Regions from separate parts of the Rhizobium sp. 10N414 genome, predicted to be linked through region 3. Evidence: predicted binding sites of a transcription regulator. Region 3 holds the regulator's gene; each other region holds the start of a gene.

Region 1 (5,474 bases), on a different contig from region 3:
AGAGCCACCGGGCCGGTATCGAGCCCCTTGTCCATCTTCATCACCATCATGCCGGTCTTTTCGTCGCCGGCCATGATCGCCCGCTGAATCGGAGCAGCACCCCGCCACCGGGGCAGGAGTGAGGCATGACCATTGTAGCAGCCGTGGCGCGTGCCGGTCAGAATCGCCTCCGGCAATAGCAGTCCATAGGCAACCACAACAGCGACATCTGCATTATGCGCCCTGAAGCGCTCGCGCTCTTCCGGATCCTTGAAATTCACCGGCGTAAAGACGGGAATGCCGAGCAGCTCAGCCGCCTGGTGCACCGGCGACTTCTGCAGGTCCAACCCGCGCCGTCCGCCCGGCCGTGGCGGCTGCGTGTAGACGGCAAGAATCGTGTGACCCGCGTCGATCAGCGCTCGCAGGGTCGGGACGGAGAATTCGGGCGTGCCCATGAAGATGATGCGAAGCGACATTTCTATCCCGCCATGTTTCCGGTCAGACGTCTTCAAACGGGCTTGCGAGCTTCAGATCAAGCCCCTTCAGGCATCCGGCCCGCGAAATCGCCTGTCCAGCGAGGCTGCGTCAGCAAAGGTCCGGTTAGAGCGCCTTCGCCGACTTCGCCGCCTTTGTGAACTTCTTGATCACCATGTCCCGCTTCAGGCGAGAAATGTGGTCGATGAAGAGTACGCCGTTCAGGTGGTCAATCTCGTGCTGCAGGCAGGTCGCGAGCAGGCCGTCGGCTTGCACCGTCTGCTCCTTGCCATCACGGTCGAGATATTTGACGGTGACGGTCGCCGGGCGTTCGACTTCGGCATAATAGTCAGGGATCGAAAGGCATCCCTCCTCATATACCGAACGCTCGTCTGTCGATGCCACGACCTCCGGATTGACGAATACGAGGGGCTGCTTCTCTTCGCCCTCGCGGGAAACGTCGATGACCAGCATGCGGCGCGGCACGCCGATCTGGATGGCAGCAAGGCCGATACCGGGCGCGTCGTACATGGTTTCAAGCATGTCGTCGGCAAGTCGCTGAAGATCGGCGTCGACGCGCTCGATCGGCTTGGAAACCTGACGAAGCAGCGGATCGGGGAGAATGATGAGTGGCTTGATGGTCATGGCGTTCCCATAACGCATCTTTTTCCAGGATGGAATTATCCGGTGGGCTGGCGGAGCGCTTTTTTACGCCCCAGCCCGGAATTTCGCCGCATTCCCGTCATGCGGCGCGGCGTGTCGTGGTCATCGAACGTTGCTCGACGCCGGTACGGAAGCGCTGCAGCAGTGCAACCAGATTATCGACTTCGCCGCGCAGGCGCCGCGTCTCGGCAGAGGTGTTCTCGACCATTCCCGAGTTCTGCTGCGTGATCGTGTCCATGTTGCGGATGGCGACACTGACCTCGTTGACCCCGGTTGCCTGATCGCGCGCGGCAGCGGCGATATCGGCAACGAAGCTGTTGATGATATCGATGCGGTTGATCATGTCGTTCAGCGCCTCGCCGGTGCTGCTGACGATGTCCACTCCTTCGTTCACCTGGACCGAGCTTTCCGAAATCAGGTTCTTGATCTCCTTGGCGGCGTCGGCGGTGCGCTGCGCCAGTTGGCGGACCTCTTGCGCCACGACGGCAAAGCCCTTGCCCGCTTCGCCGGCACGCGCAGCCTCCACGCCGGCGTTCAACGCCAGCAGGTTCGTCTGGAAAGCAATCTCGTCGATGACGCCGATGATCTTGGCGATCTCGGTCGAGGATTTTTCGATGCCGGCCATCGCGGAAACGGCACTGGTGACGAGTTCGCCGGAGTTCTTGGCCTTCTGCTGCGTCTCACGGACCGCACCGGATGCCTTTTCGGCGTTTGCGGCAGTCTGTCCGACACTGACCGAAAGCTGTTGCAGCGCCGCCGAGCTTTCCTCGACGCCAGCTGCCTGCTGGGCCGTCCGCAAAGCAAGGTCATCGGAGGCCTTGGCGATCACGTCCGTACCCCTCAGGATCTCGCCCGAGGTTGCCCGCACCGAGCCAAAGGACGCGCGAAGAGCGGCGACGGCGCGGTTATAGTCGTCGGCCATGGCTTTGAAATTACCGGGGAGATCTGGCGGCAGCGTGGCCTCGAGATCGCCGTTCGACAGCGCCTCCAGACCGCGGCGAAGATGATCGAGCGCAACGGCCTGGTCCTGCTCGGCCTTTACGCGCTCTTCTTCCAGCTTGCGTCGCTTCTCTTCGAGCGCTTCCAGATAGACCGAGATCGAATAGTCCATATCGAGCATCGCGGCCTTGATGACCGCTGAAAGCTTCTCGGCCAGCACCTTGCCCTGCTGCCTGGCGAACATGGAGGGCCACTGCTTGGCCATCAGGCCCTTCACGAGTTCGCTCATCAGCAGCGCGTAGCCACCGATATACCAGCGAGGCTCGAGGCCAATACGGGCATGGGTCTTGCCCACCGTGACCACGCCTTTGACGTAGGTTTCGTCGAAGTTGCCGCCAGCCAGATTGGCCCAGTGGTCTTCCTGGCGCTTCTTGGCATGTCCCATATGCGCTTTTTCGGCAAAGAAGCTTGCGACCTCAGACGTCCTTGCCAGCTTCGCGTAAAACTTGTCGAGAGCGCCGCCGAGCAACTCCGAGATTGCCGGGCGCATCTCACGCAGCGCCGCGCGGGCTCCGTCGTCCAGCTCGATGAAATCGAGGCGTTGCTTGAGCGTGCTGTCGGACTGCTGGCTGGTCATGATCTCTCTGCTTTGTAATTGATGCAAAAGGGAATTTGACCTGACCTTTTACGCAATATGGTTGAGCAAAGGTTAAATGAACTTGAGATTTGTCAACTGTCGTTTGTTCCCTCTACGAGCCAATCCTTTGGGAAGGCTTGCGAGTTGTTCACGTTTTGATCTAGCCATCCCACACGAGTTTGTTATGGTGGCGAAATGAACACCAGCTCTGAGTCGTTTCTCCTCGCCCTTTCCCGTATCAGTCCTGCCACGCTGGCGCTCGCCGGAGGCGCAATCGCGGCTCTGGTCTTGTTGCTGATCCTCCTTCTCGTCCGCAGCGGGCAGGTGCGGCGCGAGCAGGCCGAGGTAGCGAGCCTCCGTGCCGCCGAGACGGATGCTCGAATGGCCGAACTTCTGAAAATCCAGGCGGAAATGCACGGGCGCATGTCGACAATGGCCGAAGTGTTCGGCTCGAGGCAGTCCGAGCTCAACCAGGCGATCAACCAGCGTCTCGATGGTATGTCGCAGCGCGTCAGTTCGACGATCAGCGAGCAGACCAAATCGACGCACGAGAACCTGCAGCGGCTGCAGGAGCGTCTTGCCGTCATCGATGCCGCCCAGAACAACATCCAGACACTGGCGAAAGATGTCGTCGGTTTGCAGGCGATCCTCTCCAACAAGCAGACACGCGGCGCTTTCGGCCAATCGCGCATGGAGACGATTGTCGCCGACGGCCTTCCGATGGGGGCCTATGCCTTCCAACAGACGCTTTCCAATGGCTCGCGCCCGGACTGCACCATTCGCATGCCCAACGGCGCACCACCGCTGGTGGTCGACGCGAAGTTCCCGCTTGAAGCCTGGAACGCGATCCGGGACGCCGGCGGACCTGACGGAGCCAAGGTCGCCTCGCAGCAGTTCCGCCGCGACATGGAAACGCACATCCGCGATATCTCCGAGAAATATCTGATCCAGGGCGAGACGCAGGACACGGCCTTCATGTTCGTGCCGTCGGAATCGATCTTCGCGGAGATCCACGAGAATTTCGAAGCGATCGTGCAGAAGGCGCACCGGTCGCGCATCGTCATCGTGTCGCCTTCGCTGCTGATGCTCTCCATCCAGGTTATTCAGGCAGTCCTGAAAGATCAGCGGATGCGGGCCCAGGCACACGTCATCCAGGGCGAAGTCGCGAACCTGATGGACGATCTCGGCCGTCTCGACGAGCGTGTTCGCAAGCTGCAGAGCCATTTTTCCATGACGCAAAGAGATGTCGACCAGATCCTCACCTCCACCGATAAGCTCACCAAGCGCGGCGCGAAAATCGAAGCTCTGGAGTTCGAGGGCGGCGACAACAGCAAGGCCGCGGCGCGGGACGGTGATGGCGCGCCAAAATCCGTCGACAGCCGCAGCGGGCTTCTGAAGCTCAGAGTGGTTGACGACGAGTAAGCCCTTCAGGCAGTGTCGCGCTCAAGAAAAGCATTGGACAGGACACTCATGATCACAGTCTTCGGCTCCATCAACATGGACCTCATCGCCACCACCGCGCGCTTGCCGAAGCCCGGCGAAACGGTTGCCGGCAACGGCTTCTCAACGGCAGCAGGCGGCAAGGGCGCCAATCAGGCACTTGCGGCGCGACGCGCCGGCCGAACCGTTCACATGGCGGGAGCCGTCGGCCGCGACGCCTTTGCGGAGCCGGCGGTTGCTCTCTTGAAGGACGCCGGCACTGGACTTGAAACCGTCAAGCAGGTCGACGAGCCGACCGGAACCGCACTGATCCTCGTCGGCGGTGACGGCGAGAACATGATTGCCGTTGTGCCTGGCGCAAACGGCACGATGACGCCGGCCGATGCCGACGTCGCGATCGACGCGATGAAGGAGGGCGACATCCTGATGCTGCAGCTCGAGGTGCCCGTTCCGGCCGTCGAGCGGGCGCTGGCCGCGGCGCGCGCCAAGAGTGTCACGTCCATCCTCAACCTGGCCCCACTGATCGAAGACGCTCCACGCCTCGGCCGCCTTGCCGACATCGTGATCGCGAACGAAACCGAGTTCGAGCGTCTTGCCGGCCAGGAAAACATGGGCACGGCGGATCGCGAGGCCGCGCTGAAACGACTCAATGCGGAGACGGGGCAAACCCTGATCGTGACGCTCGGCGCAGACGGCGTCATCGCAATCCGCGACGGCGTCATCTCCCGTGCGAAGGGATTGAAGATCGAGCCTGTCGATACAGTCGGTGCCGGCGACACGTTCTGCGGCTATTTCGCCGCGAGCCTGGACGAAGGCCTCGATTTCGAGGCATCGCTGCGGCGGGCCGCCGTCGCAGGATCGCTCGCCTGCCTCAAGCAAGGCGCTCAGCCATCGATCCCATCAAGCGCCGAAGTCGCAAACGAGCTATAGGGCAATTCGCCCCGCGACATATCGGGGCGGTTTGCCGTATGCAGCGTCTGTTTTCATTAGATTTCATTCGAATTTAATAGGTTTCCGGCGATGTTCCAGCCATCGCCGGCCTTCGCCAAGGGGTCGGCTTCTGTCACGGCTGCTCCATGAGGGGGCGACGCCTTCGTCCCCTGTGCCGATGAATGCCCCGTACGGCACATCCTTGCTTCCCGAGGAATACATGTTCATCTTTCGCATGAAATCGCTTGCAGCCAAGCTTATCCTCATTACGGGCGTTGCCATCGCCCTCGTCCTCCTCATTTCCAACTTCCTCCTCATCGGCGAGACGCGCAACCGCGTGCGGACCCTCACCATGGACCAAGCTAATCTCGAGGCGAAGGCTATCGCCAACGAGGTTGCCTCATCCGTCGGC
Region 2 (5,474 bases), on a different contig from region 3:
GCCAGAGAAGGACCGGCTTCGGCTCCTCGGCTTCTTCGGGATTTGCGATGACCGGCTGTTCGGCTGCCACTGCTTCAACAGCAGCTGGGGCTTCGGAAGGGGCTTCCTCCGATGCGCTGTCGGCATCGTCGTGATCTGCCTTCTCCGCATTATCCTCAACCGCCGTCTCGGTCGCCGGCGCTGCGGCAGCGTCCTGAGCCGACAGATGGGCAGCTGCCTCTTCCGCCTTGACGGCATCGGCGCGATAACCGAGCCCCTTCAGGATCTCTTCCATGTCCTCCAGCGTTGCGCCGAGGATCGAAAGCATGGCGGTTGTCGTCGTGAAACGGCGACCGTCATAAGCGCCTTCGGGACGATTGGCCTGGCCCGGCTTCCACTGAAGGAGCGGGCGAATAATGTCGGCCAGGCGCTCCAGAATGTCGATACGGACCGCGCGTTTGCCAAGGAACCGGAAGCCGGCCAGCTTGTAGAAGGTGCGCTCGAAGCCCGGATCGGTAACGACCGAGGTACGGCCTGCCGCCAGCACGGGAATGAGATCGCCATAACCTGGCTTGTCGAGGCCATCATTCTTCAACGCCCAGAGGAGCGTGATGAGCTCTGCCGGGGCGGGCTTGAGAAGTGCCGGAACGAAGATGTGGTAGGCGCCGAAGCGGACACCGTAGCGGCGCATTGAGGCCCGCGCATCCTGATCCAGCGACTTCACTTCTTCGGTCACGTCGCGCCGGAACAGTACGCCGAGGTTCTCGACAAGCTGGAATGCCAGGCCCTTTGCAAGGCCCTGCAGGTCCTCTGCGCGGGACAGATCGTCAAGCGGCTTCAGGACGGTGCTGATGTGGTGATTTACGAAGCGCTCGATACGAGCGGCCACATGGTCGCGGGCATTGCCGGTCAACTGCTCGTCGGCGAGAATGATGACACGCGGGCGCATGACATGATCGCTGCCTGCCAGGCGTGCCACCGGGTCGCCCAGCCAACGGATCGAACCGTCGGAGCTGATCGCGAGGTCGCCATTGCCGGCCGCATGGAGGCGAGCCGCACGTGCCTCGAATTCCAGAGCGAGCGCCTTCTGCGAAGCAGACTGGACAGCCTTAGCGTCCGGTCCCTCCGCTCCCGAAATGGGCGTGAACCGGAATCCCGACAGTTGCCCCACATGATGTCCTTCTACGAAGACATCGCCATTTACACTGATTTCAGCTTCCAGCATCGCATTCTCTCTCAGGCGCTTCATGAGCACAGATGTCCTGCGATCAACAAAGCGTTTCGTCAACCTTTCATGTAACGCATCGGACAATCGATCTTCGATTTCCCGCGTCTTTTCCTGCCAGTGTGTCGGATCGGCAAGCCAATTGGGCCGATTCGATACATAGGTCCAAGTTCTTATCTGCGCGATTCGCGCCGAAAGCGTGTCAATCTCACCGTCTGTTCGATCCGCGCGGTATACCTGCTCGGCAAGGAAGTCCTCGTTTACCGTGCCATAGCGGACGAGATCGGAAAAGAGGGTGGAAATCAGATCGGCGTGTTGGGCCGGTGCAATGCGGCGATAGTCCGGAAGCGCGCAGGCTTCCCATAGTTTCTCGACGCGCGCCGGATTGTTCGCAAGGTCGATGATCTCGGGGTAGCGCGACAGCTGTTCCAGCGCTTGCTGGTCGACGGCGGGGAGCGCGCGTGTCAGGCCAGAAACCGTAGGGCCGGTCTCAAGGCTCACGCGGAGCGCATGCAGGGAGCTGAAGTCGAGGTTCTTCGTGCGCCACTGCAGCACTTTCACATTGTCGAACTCGTGGCCTTCGATGCGTTCAACCAATTCCTCATCAAAGGGATCGACCTGACCGGTGACGCCAAACGTCCCGTCGCGAACATGTCGACCGGCACGGCCGGCAATCTGCCCAAGTTCGGCGGGGTTGAGGTTACGAAACTGATAGCCGTCGAATTTGCGATCCTGCGCGAAGGCGACGTGGTCGACGTCGAGATTGAGGCCCATGCCGATCGCATCCGTGGCGACCAGATATTCCACATCGCCGGCTTGGTAGAGTGCCACCTGCGCATTGCGGGTGCGCGGACTGAGGGCTCCGAGAACGACGGCGGCCCCGCCGCGCTGCCTGCGGATCAACTCGGCAATCGCATAGACTTCGTCGGCAGAGAAGGCGACGATCGCCGAACGCTGCGGGAGGCGGGTAATCTTCTTCTGTCCGGCATAGAACAGGTGGGAAAGCCGGGGACGCTCGACGATGGTAATTCCAGGGAGCAGTTGCTGCAGGATCGGACGCATTGTACCGGCGCCGAGCAACAGCGTCTCGTCGCGGCCGCGCAGATGAAGGATCCGGTCCGTAAAGATGTGCCCTCGCTCGAGGTCGCCGGCGAGTTGAACCTCGTCAATGGCGACGAACGCCGCCTTCGTCTCGCGTGGCATTGCCTCGACGGTGCAGACCGAAAAGCGGGCGTTGGGAGGCGATATTTTCTCTTCGCCCGTTACCAGGGCAACGTTTTGAATTCCGACCTTTTCGGCGACGCGTGTATAGACCTCGCGCGCCAGCAGCCGCAGCGGCAGCCCGATCACGCCGGTGCCATGGGCAACCATGCGCTCAATGGCATAATGCGTCTTGCCGGTATTGGTTGGTCCGAGCACCGCGGTTACTCCGCGCCCACTCAGTATCATCGGCTGCGATGTCAGTGTCATGGTCCTGCAGATGAGGCGAGGGTGCCCCAGGTCAAGTCAGCTCCTCTCCGAGCAGCACACACATGGACAGCCGTTGTCTCAAACGCAAGGGCCGATTTGAATTTACTCCGCAGTTTTCTGTTGCGCGAATAGCTTGCAGATTGCTCGTTTTGCGATTCGGAACAGCTTGAGAACGAATCGGAGACGAATCGCAGACTCCGCATGATTCAGTGTTTGTTCACGGCTAAGTATTGATTTTGAATCACTTTTTCCCACAAGATGCTGAATCTCGAAATTCGCGGCATACGTGCAACGCAATCTTGTCCAGGCTGTCAACGTCGTTTTGTCCGAAATCGACGAGCGACATCTGCCCGTGTCTTGTTGTCATGGGGGCAATATTACGCGGCGGGACGGAAAACGGCGTACGATTAGGTCATTTTGCCGCTAAAACCAAACATTTGATACATATGGAACAAAAATCGGAGATGTGTGTTTCTCGTCCATTCCAGGTGTAATGACGTCGAGGACTTGAACCATGCTTGGCACCATACTGCTCATTATCCTTATTCTGCTTTTGATCGGCGCCTTACCAAATTGGGGCTATAGCCGCGGATGGGGCTATGGACCTTCCGGCGGTTTAGGGCTAGTTCTCCTCATTATTGTTATTCTTGTGCTAATGGGTCGCATCTAAGCGACGAAAAAACTGGGAGTTATGTCATGATGAAGAAGATTGTGCTCATTGGCGCCCTCGTCGGCGCACTTGCTTCCTGCACGGCGACGGAACAGGGAACCGCAATCGGCGCGGGTTCCGGCGCTATTATCGGCGGTGCCGTCAGCCATAGCTGGGGCGGTGCTGCAATCGGTGCCGTTGCCGGCGGTCTCGCTGGCGCACTGATCGGCCAGTCCGTTGAACGTCGCGGTTACTGCGTCTACAGAGACCGCTACGGGCGCCGTTACGAGGCACGTTGCCCGCGCTACTAAGGCGCTAGGATTACTATTTTTGAGATCGAAAGCGCCGGCCTGACTGGCGCTTTTTGTTTGAGCAACCGCCGGATCAGCTAACTGCCGACAGCAAAAAAGCCCCTCGTTTCCAAAGCGGCTTAGTTTACTCGGCGCATGCGGCAGACAGTCAGTCTTTTGCGCGCTCGACGTAGGAATTGTCTTCCGTGGCGATAACGACGCGCGTGCCGGCGTTGATGTGCGGCGGCACCATGGTGCGCACGCCGTTCGACAGCATTGCCGGCTTGTAGGAGGACGAGGCCGTCTGGCCCTTAACGACCGGTTCGGTTTCCGTGATTTCGAGGGTCACGTGGCGCGGCAGTTCGAGAGCCAGCGGAACGCCTTCATGGATCGACAGGATGCAGGTCATGCCTTCCTGCAGATAGGCCTTCTGATCGCCCATCGTTTCATCGTTCACGACCACCTGGTCGTAGGTCGCCGGGTTCATGAAGTGGAACCCTTCGCCATCTTCGTAGAGATACTGGAAGTTCACGTCTTCGACGAAGGCGCGCTCGACCTGTTCGGTTGTACGCCAGCGCTCGGAGACCTTGACGCCGTCAACGATACGACGCATGTCGACCTGCGTGACCGGCGTGCCCTTGCCCGGATGAAAGTTCTGGGCAGTCAGAACGACGTAGAGCTTGCCATCCACGTCGAGAACGTTGCCCTTGCGGACGGAAGAGGCGATGACCTTGACCATTAAGACTTCCTTGTAACTCGGCTTTTGGCGTCGTAGAGGACTGTCGATACAGCCCCGAAGACGCGATTGATTGTTCTTTGGGGGCGCAACTAACCTAAAATCCGGCAAATAGCCAGCCCTAGCGTTGGAAGGCCGGCCAGGACGACGCCAATGAATCCCTCGAACGCCAAAGTATCGCCGTGGTGGACGCCGAGCGTGCATTTGGACCGCCGTCCGTTCCTGATTGGGCGCAATGCCATCCAGTCCGCGCTGCGCCGCTATTTCCTGAGCGAGGATTTTCTGGAGGTCGACACCGCGACGCTGCAGGTTTCGCCGGGCAACGAGGCGCATCTTCATGCGTTTGCCACCGAAGCCTTGACGACGGACGGCCAGACTGCAGCGCCGCTTTATCTGCATACCTCGCCTGAATTCGCCTGCAAGAAGCTGCTTTCGGCTGGCGAACAGCGCATCGCCTGTTTCGCCCACGTCTATCGCAACCGCGAGCGCGGCCCCCTGCACCACCCGGAGTTCACCATGCTCGAGTGGTATCGCGTGGGCGAAAGTTACGAGAGCCTGATGATGGATTGCGTTCGAATCCTGGCGCTTGCTGCGGAAACCATGAAGACGGCGCGGCTCACCTATAAAAGCCGGGACTGCGATCCGTTTGCCGGGCCGGACAGGATCAGTGTTGCCGCGGCTTTCGAACGCTATGCCAGTATTGATCTGCTGGGCTCCGTTGCAGCCGACGGTGCGACGGATCGGGCGCATCTAGCTGACCAGGTCAGGAGGGTCGGCATGCGTGTTGCCGATGACGATGGTTGGGCGGACTTGTTCAGCCGCGTGCTTGTCGAAAAGGTCGAGCCTCATCTGGGTTTCGACCGTGTGACCATTCTTGACGAATATCCGGTGTCGGAAGCGGCACTAGCGCGCCCCTCGGCGCGAGATCCCCGTGTTGCCGAACGTTTCGAGGTCTATGCCTGCGGCGTCGAGCTTGCAAACGGCTTCGGCGAGCTTACCAATGCGGCGGAACAGCGCCGCCGCTTCGAGATCGAGATGTCTGAAAAAGCTCGCATCTACGGCGAAAGCTATCCTCTCGATGAGGACTTTCTGGACGCGCTTGCCATCATGCCCGAGGCAAGCGGC
Region 3 (5,474 bases):
CGCTCGTGCAGGCGAGGCCGGAAAGGGTTTTGCCGTCGTGGCGCAAGAAGTGCGCGACCTCGCCGGCCGCTCCGCCAAGCTGGCGAAGGAAATCAAGCAGTTGGTCGAGACTTCGTCCAGTCAGGTGTCAACCGGCGTTGCCTTGGTGAACCGCACCGGCGAAGCCTTGAACAGTATCGATCAGCAGGTGCTGAAGGTGACGACGCTCATCGAGGCGATCGTGCGCTCTTCCTCTGAACAGACGACCGCGCTCGTCGAGGTCAATGCCGCCGTCAACACCATGGACAGCGTCACCCAACAAAACGCCGCGATGGCGGAGGAAACCAGCGCAGCCTGCCGCGAGCTTGGCAACGAGGCGCTACACCTCAATCACCTGCTCTCCCGCTTCGCTCTCGAAGGCACGGAGAGGACGGCAGGATCGGCATATCCCACAAAGACGAGGTTGGCGCTCGCCGGTTGACAGCGTGCACGTCCATCCATTTATCCCGCCTTGGCAATCGCATCGAAGGCCAGCAGCTTTTCGAGAAGCCGCGGCATATCCCGCAGATAGACCATGTTGGGACCATCCGAAGGCGCATTGTCAGGATCTTCGTGGGTTTCCACGAATACGCCAGCGACGCCGACGGCGACCGCCGCACGCGCGAGCGTCTCCACGAACTCGCGCTGCCCTCCGCTCGAACCGCCCTGCCCGCCCGGCTGCTGGACCGAATGCGTGGCGTCGAAGACCACGGGGGCGCCCATCGCCACCATGATAGGCAGCGATCGCATGTCGGAGACCAGCGTATTGTAGCCGAAGGAAGCACCGCGTTCGCAAAGCAAGATGTTCGGATTTCCGCTCGAATTCAGCTTGTTGAGGACGTTCTTCATGTCCCAGGGCGCGAGGAACTGCCCCTTCTTGACGTTGATGACGCGGCCGGTCTTGGCGGCGGCAACGAGCAGGTCGGTCTGACGGCTGAGGAAAGCTGGGATCTGCAGGATGTCGACGATGGTGGCCACCTCGGCACACTGCTCTTCGGTATGAATGTCGGTCAGGACAGGAAAGCCGTATTCCTTCTTGAGATCGGTGAACACTTCAAGCGCCGTTTCGAGGCCGATACCGCGCTGCGCTGACAGCGACGTCCGGTTCGCCTTGTCAAAGGAGGACTTGTAGACGAGGCCGAGACCAAGCTTGTCGCAGAGTTCCTTCAGCACACCGGCGACCATGAAGGCATGCTCGCGGCTCTCCATCTGACAAGGCCCGGCAATCAGCGACAGCTTGCCGGAATTCGAAAAGGTGACGCGGCCGGCGCCTTCGCCGACCACGACTTCGGAATTTGTCTGGCTCATCGTTTCTCCTCGAAGGCGAAGAGAGCGCCCTGTCCGGGCGCGGCCTTCACCAGAATTCGATTGTTCTTGCGCGTATAGGTCATCCCGTTAGCAGCCAATTGCGCTTCTGTCACGGCGAGATCGCCGACTTTGAAAACGATGGCAACACCACGCAGACCGCGATCGTCGGAAGGCGCAGGGATGTCGAAGTAGGCGTCCAGTCCATCCGGGGAGAGAACACTCACTCTGGCATTCGGAGTTGTCACACTCACACCGAAGGCCTCATTGGTCGTTCCCAAGCTGTGGGCGGCGGCGCGCAGGAATGGTCCAAACGCCTTGGGGTCGGGTGCCCCAAGCACGATCTCTGCGATCCCAACCACCCCATTTGGATGCACTTGCAGGGCTTTCCGGTCGGCTGGCAGCGGGTTGACACGTTGGCATGTGAAGAAAAAGAAATCGGGAGCGCGCAGGTCAACTGCAAAGGCGAGCTTGAATGCGGCCGTCACCTCCGAGCCATCGGGCATCTTCATCGGCCGCTCGAACTGCAGCATCTCGCCGCCATTGATCTTTTCGGACAGAAATCGGGCATGGTCGCGATCGGCATCCGCCGTCGCAAAGACCACGGCAGACAGGCCATCGTCTCCACATCGGAATCGAAAGGCACGGTCCCGCGCGGTGAAGACATTGCCTTTCTGCGCCGAAGCTTCATGCAGTTCGGCATTAGCGACCCCGAGAGGCTCCAGATAAGTTTCGTCGGCGAAGAATATGCAGGCATTCTCGGTCCCAAACGGGTGCCGGGCGTCGGGCGCGACGGTGAATCCCAGCTTTCCGAGACGCTCGCGTGAGAGCCTGATATTTGGAACCGGCAGCACGATGTGGTCCAGCGGATGTGCTTCGCTCATGGCAACTTCTCCGGAATTTGCGAAGATGTGCGCCGGGCAACAGGACAATGCAACCCCCTTCTACGCTTTCGGTCAAATGAGACGCAAAAACTCACCAAGTTGCAGGCAAGTTTTACGAAAATTTAGGTACTTGCGGAACACATATGGAACATATAGTGTCTGTTCTGGCTTTGTTTCACGACTCTGGGGTTCAACTTCGATGCTGACGCGCAAGCAACAGGAGCTTCTTCTCTTCATTCACGAGCGAATGAAGGAGTCCGGTGTCCCCCCTTCTTTTGATGAAATGAAGGATGCCTTGGACCTCGCGTCGAAGTCAGGCATCCACCGCCTGATTACCGCGCTGGAGGAACGGGGCTTCATTCGCCGACTGCCGAATCGAGCCCGCGCTCTGGAAGTCATCAAACTGCCCGAGGCATATAACCCGAGCCTGCAGCCCCGCCGCGGTTTTTCGCCGAGCGTTATCGAAGGCAGCCTCGGCAAACCACAGCCAGTTGTGGCGCCGAAGCCAGCGCCGCAGGGTGACAACGGCGGTTCTGCCTCTGTACCGGTCATGGGACGGATTGCTGCCGGCGTACCGATTTCGGCAATTCAGAACAATACCCATGACATCACGATTCCGGCGGACATGCTTGGCCCAGGCGAGCACTATGCGCTTGAGGTCAAGGGCGACTCGATGATCGAGGCCGGCATCTTTGATGGCGACACGGTAATCATCCGCAACGGCAGCACCGCCAATGCCGGCGACATCGTTGTTGCGCTTGTCGATGATGAGGAAGCGACGCTCAAGCGCTTCCGCCGGAAAGGCGCCTCCATTGCACTTGAGGCGGCGAACCCGGCTTACGAGACGCGCATTTTCGGGCCTGACCGTGTCAAGGTCCAGGGCAAGCTTGTCGGCCTCATTCGCCGCTATCATTGAAGGCAAGCGGCTCGCCGTCAAAGGTGCCGCTTCGCCAATTATACGCCCGATGGCGGATCCAAGGGCGGTCGAGCCTCGTATAGTCCGTCGTGACGACCGGGCTACCTTGATCGTCGATCCTTACCTCAGCGGCACCAAAGCGACGCAAGGTTTCGCCGGTGAACAAAAGTGCGCCTGACCGGCACCCCGTCGTGCGGAGGCGAGCGGGTGTCACGACGATATCGGCCGTATCGCCGGCAGCGCCGAAGTAAGCGGGATTTTCGACGATCGTCACGACGTAGCCGCTATCGTGCGTGGCTGTGCACCAGGCGCCTTTCAGGCATACAAATCGGTTCTCAGTGCTCGTCGCAGCCTGACGTAACGCATCGCGGGCATTGCGCAATTCCACGGCAGATAACCTTTCCGATCTGCCTTGACTGTCCCGCCGCCTGATAGCGTTGACACCCTCCAACAATTGCGGTGGTTGATCTAGCTCCGCGGCGCCATTGGTCGAAAATGAAGTCAGGCGGATGCGGCCGGTTCGGTGCAAGGACTTGTCCTCTCACAATCGCGACGAGATTGCCGTCTTCAGCAATGACGATGTCGGGCGGCGGTTCGCTCGGCGCAGCCGCAACAAGCACTGTTGCCAGCGCCGCAATACCCGCGCCGAGGTAGCGGATCTTGGTGCGCAGAAGGGCAAGTAAGAGGAACCCTGCAACCGCCACAGGAAATTACCAACCCGGCAATCTGCCGATATCGATATTGCCGCCCCAGGCCGAGACCATCTGGGCAATGGCGATCACGATGTCGAGCCCGAAACCGGCAATTTTCCACGGAATGACGTCGAGGCCAAACGGTGTCAGCAGCATAGCGAACATGCCCATCGGCATCACCACGAAAGAGATCACCGGCATGGCCATGAGATTTGCCGGCAGACCATAAGCGCTGAGCCGGTGGAAGTGCTCGACGGCGAAAAGCGCGGTCGAGTAGCCGCCGATCATCGAGGTCAGCAGGATGCCACCAAAGAAGCGTATGATGAAAACGACGGGCTTTACTGCGGCGACCTGCAGCAAGGGATGTTCGCGCGGCGGCCTTCTTGACCAGATCGCGTAACCCGGGACGAGGGCAAGCGTCTCCGCAAACGACATCTGGAAGCTCGGGCCCCGGGCCTCGGATGGTGACAGGAGTAGGATCACCCACGCGGACAAGGCAATGTCGCGCAAGCTTATCGACGGGCGATCGAAGAACACCGCGGCGAGCATGATCGCCATCATGATGAATGCACGCTCCGCCGATACCGCGAAGCCCGAGATCATGTAGTAGGTCGTCAGCGCCACGAGCGCTCCGGCAGCGGCAATCTTCTTGGTCGGGTATGCCTGCACGATGGAAACAGGCTCAGCAACTGGCGCAGGCCGACGAAGAAGATGCCGGCAGACAGCGCCATGTTGAGGCCGGAGATTGCCACGATATGAAGCCAGCCCCGCCTGCCGCAGAGCCTCGGTCGATTCCTGCGAGATCGCACGTCGCTCATCGGTGACAAGAGAAGCGGCGAAGGCGCCGGTGTCGCCCTGCAGGATTTCGCGGATACGGTCCCCTATTCCGCTTCGAAGCACGTCCAACCAGTTCACAGCGCTGTCCCAAACGGACCCCTGATCGGTGGTTACAGGCGATGAAGCGCTTGGCGCGCCATAGAAGAAGCCATTCGCGCCGATGCCATCGAAATAGGCGCTGAAGGCAAAATCATTGAGCCGGGCAGTGCTGGCCCAGCCGGCGGCGTCAATCGCGCCCGGCCCGTCACCCACTCACCGATGGCGAAAGGTTCCGCCTGCCCTCGCGCGACCATGGAAACGCGCTCAGGTGGCCGCTTTATCTCGGGCGATTGCGTCGATGAGACGGAGACGATGTAACGCCACCGGCCACGGCCATCTCCTTCCCGGCGCTCGACACGGCCGATGATCGTCGTCGTCACCGCTGTCCAATATGATGGTCGCCTTGCTCCACGTCTCGAACTGGGCCGCGAACATCCCCGTTACGCAGAGCAACCCCGCCAATGCGAGATTTCGAATGAGCCTGCGCCCCGGGCCCGCCATCAGCGCGACAACGGCGAATGCCGCGAACCACGCCACCATCCGGAGCTCGGCCGGGGCACTTCCAAGCACGAACCAGAGGATCGCGCCCGCCCCAGCGAAGACGGGCGAAACCAGGAAGAACCCCCATGCTCTATCTCCGTTGCCACGGCGAGCCGAAGCCACAATGTACAACGATCCGACGCAGTCCTTATCCGTGTCGGCCACGGCACGAAGGATTGCGTCCGGAAAGTTAGCGGTGGTTCCGCAGGAACTCGTGGCACGAGGAAAGAAGGCTGTGCCGCG
Region 4 (5,474 bases), on a different contig from region 3:
GGCGGCTTTCAACTATTCCTACATGCCGCATGAGGACATGGTCCTCATCGAGGTCTCGGACAACGGGACCGGCATTGCGCCTGAGATCATGGACAAGATTTTCGAGCCCTTCTTCACGACGAAAGAAGTGGGCAAGGGAACGGGCCTTGGCCTCGCGATGGTTTACGGCATCGTCAAGCAATCGGGCGGCTACATTCAGCCGGAGTCGGAAGTTGGCAAAGGCACGACGTTCCGCGTCTTCCTGCCGCGCCACATTGTCGAGCCAGCGGTTGCCGCGGAAGGCGATGCCGTCACGCCTACTATCGGCACACCTGCGGAACAGGCGCCCACCGCGGTGGAGCAGCCCGAGGATCTGACAGGCTCGGCTGTGATCCTGCTGGTCGAGGATGAGGAAGCGGTGCGTCGCGGCGGCAAGCGCATGCTTGAGACGCGCGGCTATACAGTTTACGAGGCCGGGTCCGGCGTCGAGGCGCTCGATATCATGGACGAGCTCGCGGGTAAGGTCGACATTGTCGTTTCGGATGTCGTGATGCCGGAGATGGATGGTCCATCGCTGCTGCGCGAACTGCGCAAGAACTATCCGAACCTGAAATTCATCTTCGTTTCAGGCTATGCCGAAGACGCGTTTGCCCGCAACCTGCCGCCGGATTCCAAGTTCGGCTTCCTGCCGAAGCCGTTCTCCCTCAAGCAGCTTGCCGTCGTCGTCAAGGAGACGCTGGACAGTTAAGGGGCGCCGCAGCGCCCCTTCTTCAAACTCAGCCAGCCAGCGCGACGGCAATTTCTGCCGCGAGTCGAGCATTGTTTTCCACCAACGCAATGTTGGTCTTTAGGCTCTGGCCGTCGGTCAGGTTGAAGATCGTGCTGAGCAGGTAAGGGGTTACTTCCTTGCCGCTGATTTCGTCGCGCTCGGCGCTGTCGAGGGCGCGCTCGATATAGATTTCCATTTCCTCGCGGGGGATCTCGTCTGCCTCCGGCACCGGATTGGCAATGAGCATGCCGCCGTCAATGCCGAGCTGCTCACGTACAGTCTGGAAGTTGGCGATGGCAGCCGGGCTGTTCAGCGTCAGCGGACTGCGCAATCCGGACGAGCGTGACCAGAAGGCCGGGAATTCCTCGCTCTCGTAGGTGACGACAGGCACGCCCGCGGTCTCCAGGACTTCAAGGGTCTTCGGTATATCGAGGATCGCCTTGGCGCCGGCACAAACGACGATGACGCTGGTGCGGCCGAGTTCCTCGAGGTCAGCGGAGATATCGAAGCTTTCTTCCGCGCCGCGGTGGACGCCACCGATGCCACCCGTTGCAAAGACCTTGATGCCGGCACGCTCGGCGGCGATCATCGTTGCTGCGACGGTCGTTGCGCCGTGACGGCGCTCGGCGATCGCAAAGGCGAGATCGGCGCGCGAAACCTTGAGGACGTCCTTGGCCTGCGCCAATTGCTCCAACTGGTCGGATTCGAGGCCGATATGCAGCGTACCGTGAATGACCGCGATGGTGGCTGGGACCGCGCCCTGCTCACGAATGAGCGCCTCGACGCTGCGGGCCATCTCGATGTTGCCAGGGTAGGGCATGCCATGGGTGATGATGGTCGATTCAAGCGCCACGATCGGCGCGCCGCGCTGCTTGGCGCTTGCGACTTCCTTGGAGTAGGCGATCGGCAGGAGGGGGGAGATCGGTTTCGTCATTGTCGCTTCCATTTCATCGGTATTGCCTTCAATGCAAAATTCTCGCCGGCGGAACAAGGGAAAGTGTCTCCCTCACGAGATCTGGGGAGAGGTTTTCATTGACGGCATGCGGCGATTGTACGGTAAGTGCCGCGGCCGCGGCGCCCTCCCTGATGGCATCGGCCAAGGAAATTCCACGCATCAATCCGGAGATAACGCCGGCTGCAAGCGAGTCACCCGCACCGGTGACATCCGCGACATCTTCGAGGTTTGCCGGCTGCTGGGCAACAACATGGCGATCCGCGAAGGCGATCAGCTCGCGTTGGCCGCGGGTGACGACGCCACCGCGTAAACCGATGTCACCCAGCAGTGACGGCCAGTGCGCGGGATCGTTTGGGCGCTCGCCGCTCAATGCGGCAGCCTCGGCCTCGTTGAGGAAAAGATAGTCGATCCCTTCGATGCATGGTTTGAGCTTGAGGGCCTTCGCGGGCGAGATGGCGATCGCGCCCACCGGCTTGCCGAGAGCTTTTGCGCGCTCGACGATCGATGCCAGCGTCTCTGCCGGCAGGTTGGCATCAATGAGAATGAAATCGGTGGCGGCAAAGGCGTCACGTACGGCACGGATCGAAAGGCGCCGCGGCACAAACATCCGATAGAGATCCATGTCGGCAAGCGCAATCACGAGGTTTCCGTCGTTCTCGATGATTGCGGTGTAACTCGGCGTCTTCCGATCCAGGAAAATGAAGGGGCGATCATGAACCCCAGCGAAGTCGGCCGCCTCGCCGACCATCTCGCCGATCGGATCGCCGCCACGCGGTGAAATCATCGTCACATCGAAGCCCAACCTGGCAAGGTTGCGCGCCGCATTGAAGCCGCCGCCGCCCGGCTCCTCAAACCATGAGCCTGGATTGCTGGCGCCGAGCACGGTGTCACCTGAGATGCGTCCGCGCCTGTCGATGTGGGCTCCGCCGAGGACAAGAATCTTCCGCTTCATTTCATCGTCCCGCATGGTCGAAAGATACGAATCGTCCTGCCGCCGCTGGTCGGCTGGCGACCAGAGCGCTATATCTAAGCCGTTGCATTCCATCACGAAAACAAATGTAGAACACTGGCAATTTTACCTTTTTGTTTCAATCATTTGCTCCCAGCTTGCGCAATGAGAACAAATGCGGTACAAAATCGCCATCGCTGGCGACATTGCTTGAGCGGCTTCAATAACCTAAAGGTGGATCGAATGTCACAGAATACATTGCGGCTTGTAGAGGACAAATCGGTGGACAAAAGCAAGGCACTTGAAGCGGCACTCTCACAGATCGAGCGGTCGTTCGGCAAGGGCTCAATCATGAAGCTCGGCTCGAACGAGAACGTCGTCGAGATCGAAACGGTTTCGACAGGTTCTCTCGGGTTGGATATCGCGCTCGGCATCGGCGGCCTTCCAAAGGGCCGTATCATTGAGATTTACGGACCAGAAAGCTCGGGTAAGACGACGCTGGCGCTGCAGACGATAGCGGAATCGCAGAAGAAGGGTGGCATCTGTGCCTTCGTCGATGCGGAACACGCGCTTGACCCGGTTTACGCCCGAAAGCTCGGTGTCGATCTGCAGAACCTCCTGATCTCGCAGCCGGATACTGGCGAGCAGGCGCTCGAGATCACCGATACGCTGGTGCGTTCCGGCGCTGTCGACGTTCTTGTTGTCGACTCGGTTGCCGCGCTGACGCCGCGTGCCGAAATCGAAGGCGAAATGGGCGACAATCTGCCGGGCCTTCAGGCGCGCCTGATGAGCCAGGCGCTGCGCAAGCTGACGGCTTCGATTTCGAAGTCCAACACCATGGTCATCTTCATCAACCAGATCCGCATGAAGATTGGTGTCATGTTCGGTTCGCCGGAAACGACGACCGGCGGCAACGCGCTGAAATTCTATGCGTCCGTTCGCCTCGACATCCGTCGTATCGGTGCGGTCAAGGAGCGCGAAGAGGTCATCGGCAACCAGACGCGCGTCAAGGTCGTCAAGAACAAGATGGCGCCTCCCTTCAAGCAGGTCGAATTCGACATCATGTATGGTGAAGGCGTTTCGAAGACCGGCGAGTTGGTCGACCTTGGCGTCAAGGCTGGTATCGTCGAGAAATCAGGGGCCTGGTTCTCCTATAACAGCCAGCGTCTTGGCCAGGGCCGCGAAAATGCGAAGCTGTTCCTGCGTGACAATCCGGATCTCCTGCGCGAGATCGAGACGGCGCTTCGTCAGAATGCTGGCCTGATTGCGGACCGCTTCCTGCAGAATGGCGGCCCTGATGCAAATGACGGCGACGAGGCTGCAGACGGCTGATTTGCCTGACGGTTTCCCAGAGTTCAAAACCGGTCGCATTCCTAATGAGATTGCGGCCGGTTTTGTTTGTCTGCTGGACAGTGGTTAAGGCGAGCGATAAAAGCCACTGGATTTAAGTTTTGACCTGCCTTCCGGCAGCATTGAAGGGCATAGCATGAGCGGTGTGAATGATATCCGGTCGACCTTCCTCGACTACTTCAAGAAGAACGGCCACGAAATCGTTCCGTCGAGCCCGCTGGTGCCGCGCAACGATCCGACGCTGATGTTCACCAATGCCGGCATGGTGCAGTTCAAGAACGTTTTCACCGGTCTGGAGCAGCGTCCATACAAGACGGCCTCGACCGCGCAGAAGTGCGTCCGCGCCGGCGGCAAGCATAACGACCTTGATAACGTTGGCTACACCGCACGCCACCACACCTTCTTCGAGATGCTCGGCAACTTCTCATTCGGCGATTACTTCAAGGAGCGGGCGATCGAGCTTGCCTGGAACCTGATCACCAAGGAATTTGCGCTCGACGCCAAGCGGCTGCTGGTCACCGTCTATCACACGGATGATGAGGCCTTTAACCTCTGGAAGAAGATCGCAGGCCTGCCGGACGAGAAGATCATCCGTATTCCCACCAGCGACAATTTCTGGGCGATGGGTGATACCGGCCCGTGCGGCCCATGCTCGGAAATCTTCTACGACCACGGCGCTCACATCTGGGGCGGCCCTCCCGGTTCGCCGGAGGAAGATGGTGACCGCTTCATCGAGATCTGGAACCTCGTCTTCATGCAGTACGAGCAGGTCACGAAGGAAGAGCGCATCGACCTTCCGCGTCCGTCGATCGATACCGGTATGGGACTGGAGCGCGTCGCGGCAGTTCTGCAGGGCAAGCACGATAACTACGACATTGACCTGTTCCGTGCCCTGATCGAGGCTTCCGAGGAGGTCACGGGTGTAAGGGCCGAGGGCGAGCGCCGTGCGAGCCACCGTGTCATCGCCGACCACCTGCGCTCCTCCGCGTTCCTGATTGCCGATGGCGTGTTGCCGTCCAACGAAGGCCGCGGCTACGTGCTTCGCCGCATCATGCGCCGCGCAATGCGCCACGCCGAGCTCCTGGGTGCCAAGGAACCGATGATCTGGAAGCTGTTGCCGACACTCGTTCAGGAGATGGGTCGCGCCTATCCGGAGCTGGTGCGTGCGGAATCGCTGATCTCCGAGACGCTGAAGCTGGAGGAAACTCGATTCCGCAAGACGCTGGAGCGTGGTCTTTCACTGCTTTCCGATGCAACGACGACGCTCGGCAAGGGCGACATGCTCGACGGCGAAACCGCGTTCAAGCTTTACGACACCTATGGCTTCCCACTCGATCTGACGCAGGATGCGCTGCGCGCCCGCGAAATCGGCGTCGACATATCAGGCTTTACGGACGCCATGGAACGCCAGAAGGCCGAGGCGCGCTCGCACTGGGCCGGCTCCGGCGACAAGGCTACCGAGACGATCTGGT

What was found. Region 3 encodes LexA, which represses DNA repair genes until DNA is damaged. Its sites were predicted from a motif close to TGTTCNNNNTGTGTTCNG; they were not measured.
Region 1: the regulator LexA is predicted to act here: its motif matches at 2,838-2,855, upstream of AC1DE4_RS01235 (DNA recombination protein RmuC).
Region 2: the regulator LexA is predicted to act here: its motif matches at 2,832-2,849, upstream of AC1DE4_RS12200 (helicase-related protein).
Region 4: the regulator LexA is predicted to act here: its motif matches at 2,752-2,769, upstream of recA (recombinase RecA).

What each region holds. Positions count from the first base shown of each region.
Region 1 is NZ_JBFTIN010000001.1:242,715-248,188, forward strand. Features, by position in the region: gene fmt (methionyl-tRNA formyltransferase) at 1-455, opposite strand, end outside; gene def (peptide deformylase) at 580-1,098, opposite strand; gene AC1DE4_RS01230 (methyl-accepting chemotaxis protein) at 1,196-2,692, opposite strand; gene AC1DE4_RS01235 (DNA recombination protein RmuC) at 2,888-4,114, shown strand; gene AC1DE4_RS01240 (ribokinase) at 4,163-5,062, shown strand; gene AC1DE4_RS01245 (methyl-accepting chemotaxis protein) at 5,283-5,474, shown strand, end outside.
Region 2 is NZ_JBFTIN010000010.1:109,760-115,233, reverse strand. Features, by position in the region: gene AC1DE4_RS12200 (helicase-related protein) at 1-2,674, opposite strand, end outside; gene AC1DE4_RS12195 (DUF3309 family protein) at 3,189-3,344, shown strand; gene AC1DE4_RS12190 (YMGG-like glycine zipper-containing protein) at 3,371-3,634, shown strand; gene efp (elongation factor P) at 3,783-4,352, opposite strand; gene epmA (EF-P lysine aminoacylase EpmA) at 4,503-5,474, shown strand, end outside.
Region 3 is NZ_JBFTIN010000025.1:47,926-53,399, forward strand. Features, by position in the region: gene AC1DE4_RS20950 (methyl-accepting chemotaxis protein) at 1-460, shown strand, start outside; gene kdsA (3-deoxy-8-phosphooctulonate synthase) at 481-1,326, opposite strand; gene AC1DE4_RS20960 (VOC family protein) at 1,323-2,207, opposite strand; gene lexA (transcriptional repressor LexA) at 2,407-3,123, shown strand; partial or broken gene AC1DE4_RS20970 (ComEC/Rec2 family competence protein) at 3,104-5,474, opposite strand, start outside.
Region 4 is NZ_JBFTIN010000003.1:35,104-40,577, forward strand. Features, by position in the region: gene cckA (cell cycle histidine kinase CckA) at 1-727, shown strand, start outside; gene AC1DE4_RS05160 (pseudouridine-5'-phosphate glycosidase) at 756-1,682, opposite strand; gene AC1DE4_RS05165 (carbohydrate kinase family protein) at 1,711-2,655, opposite strand; gene recA (recombinase RecA) at 2,896-3,984, shown strand; gene alaS (alanine--tRNA ligase) at 4,139-5,474, shown strand, end outside.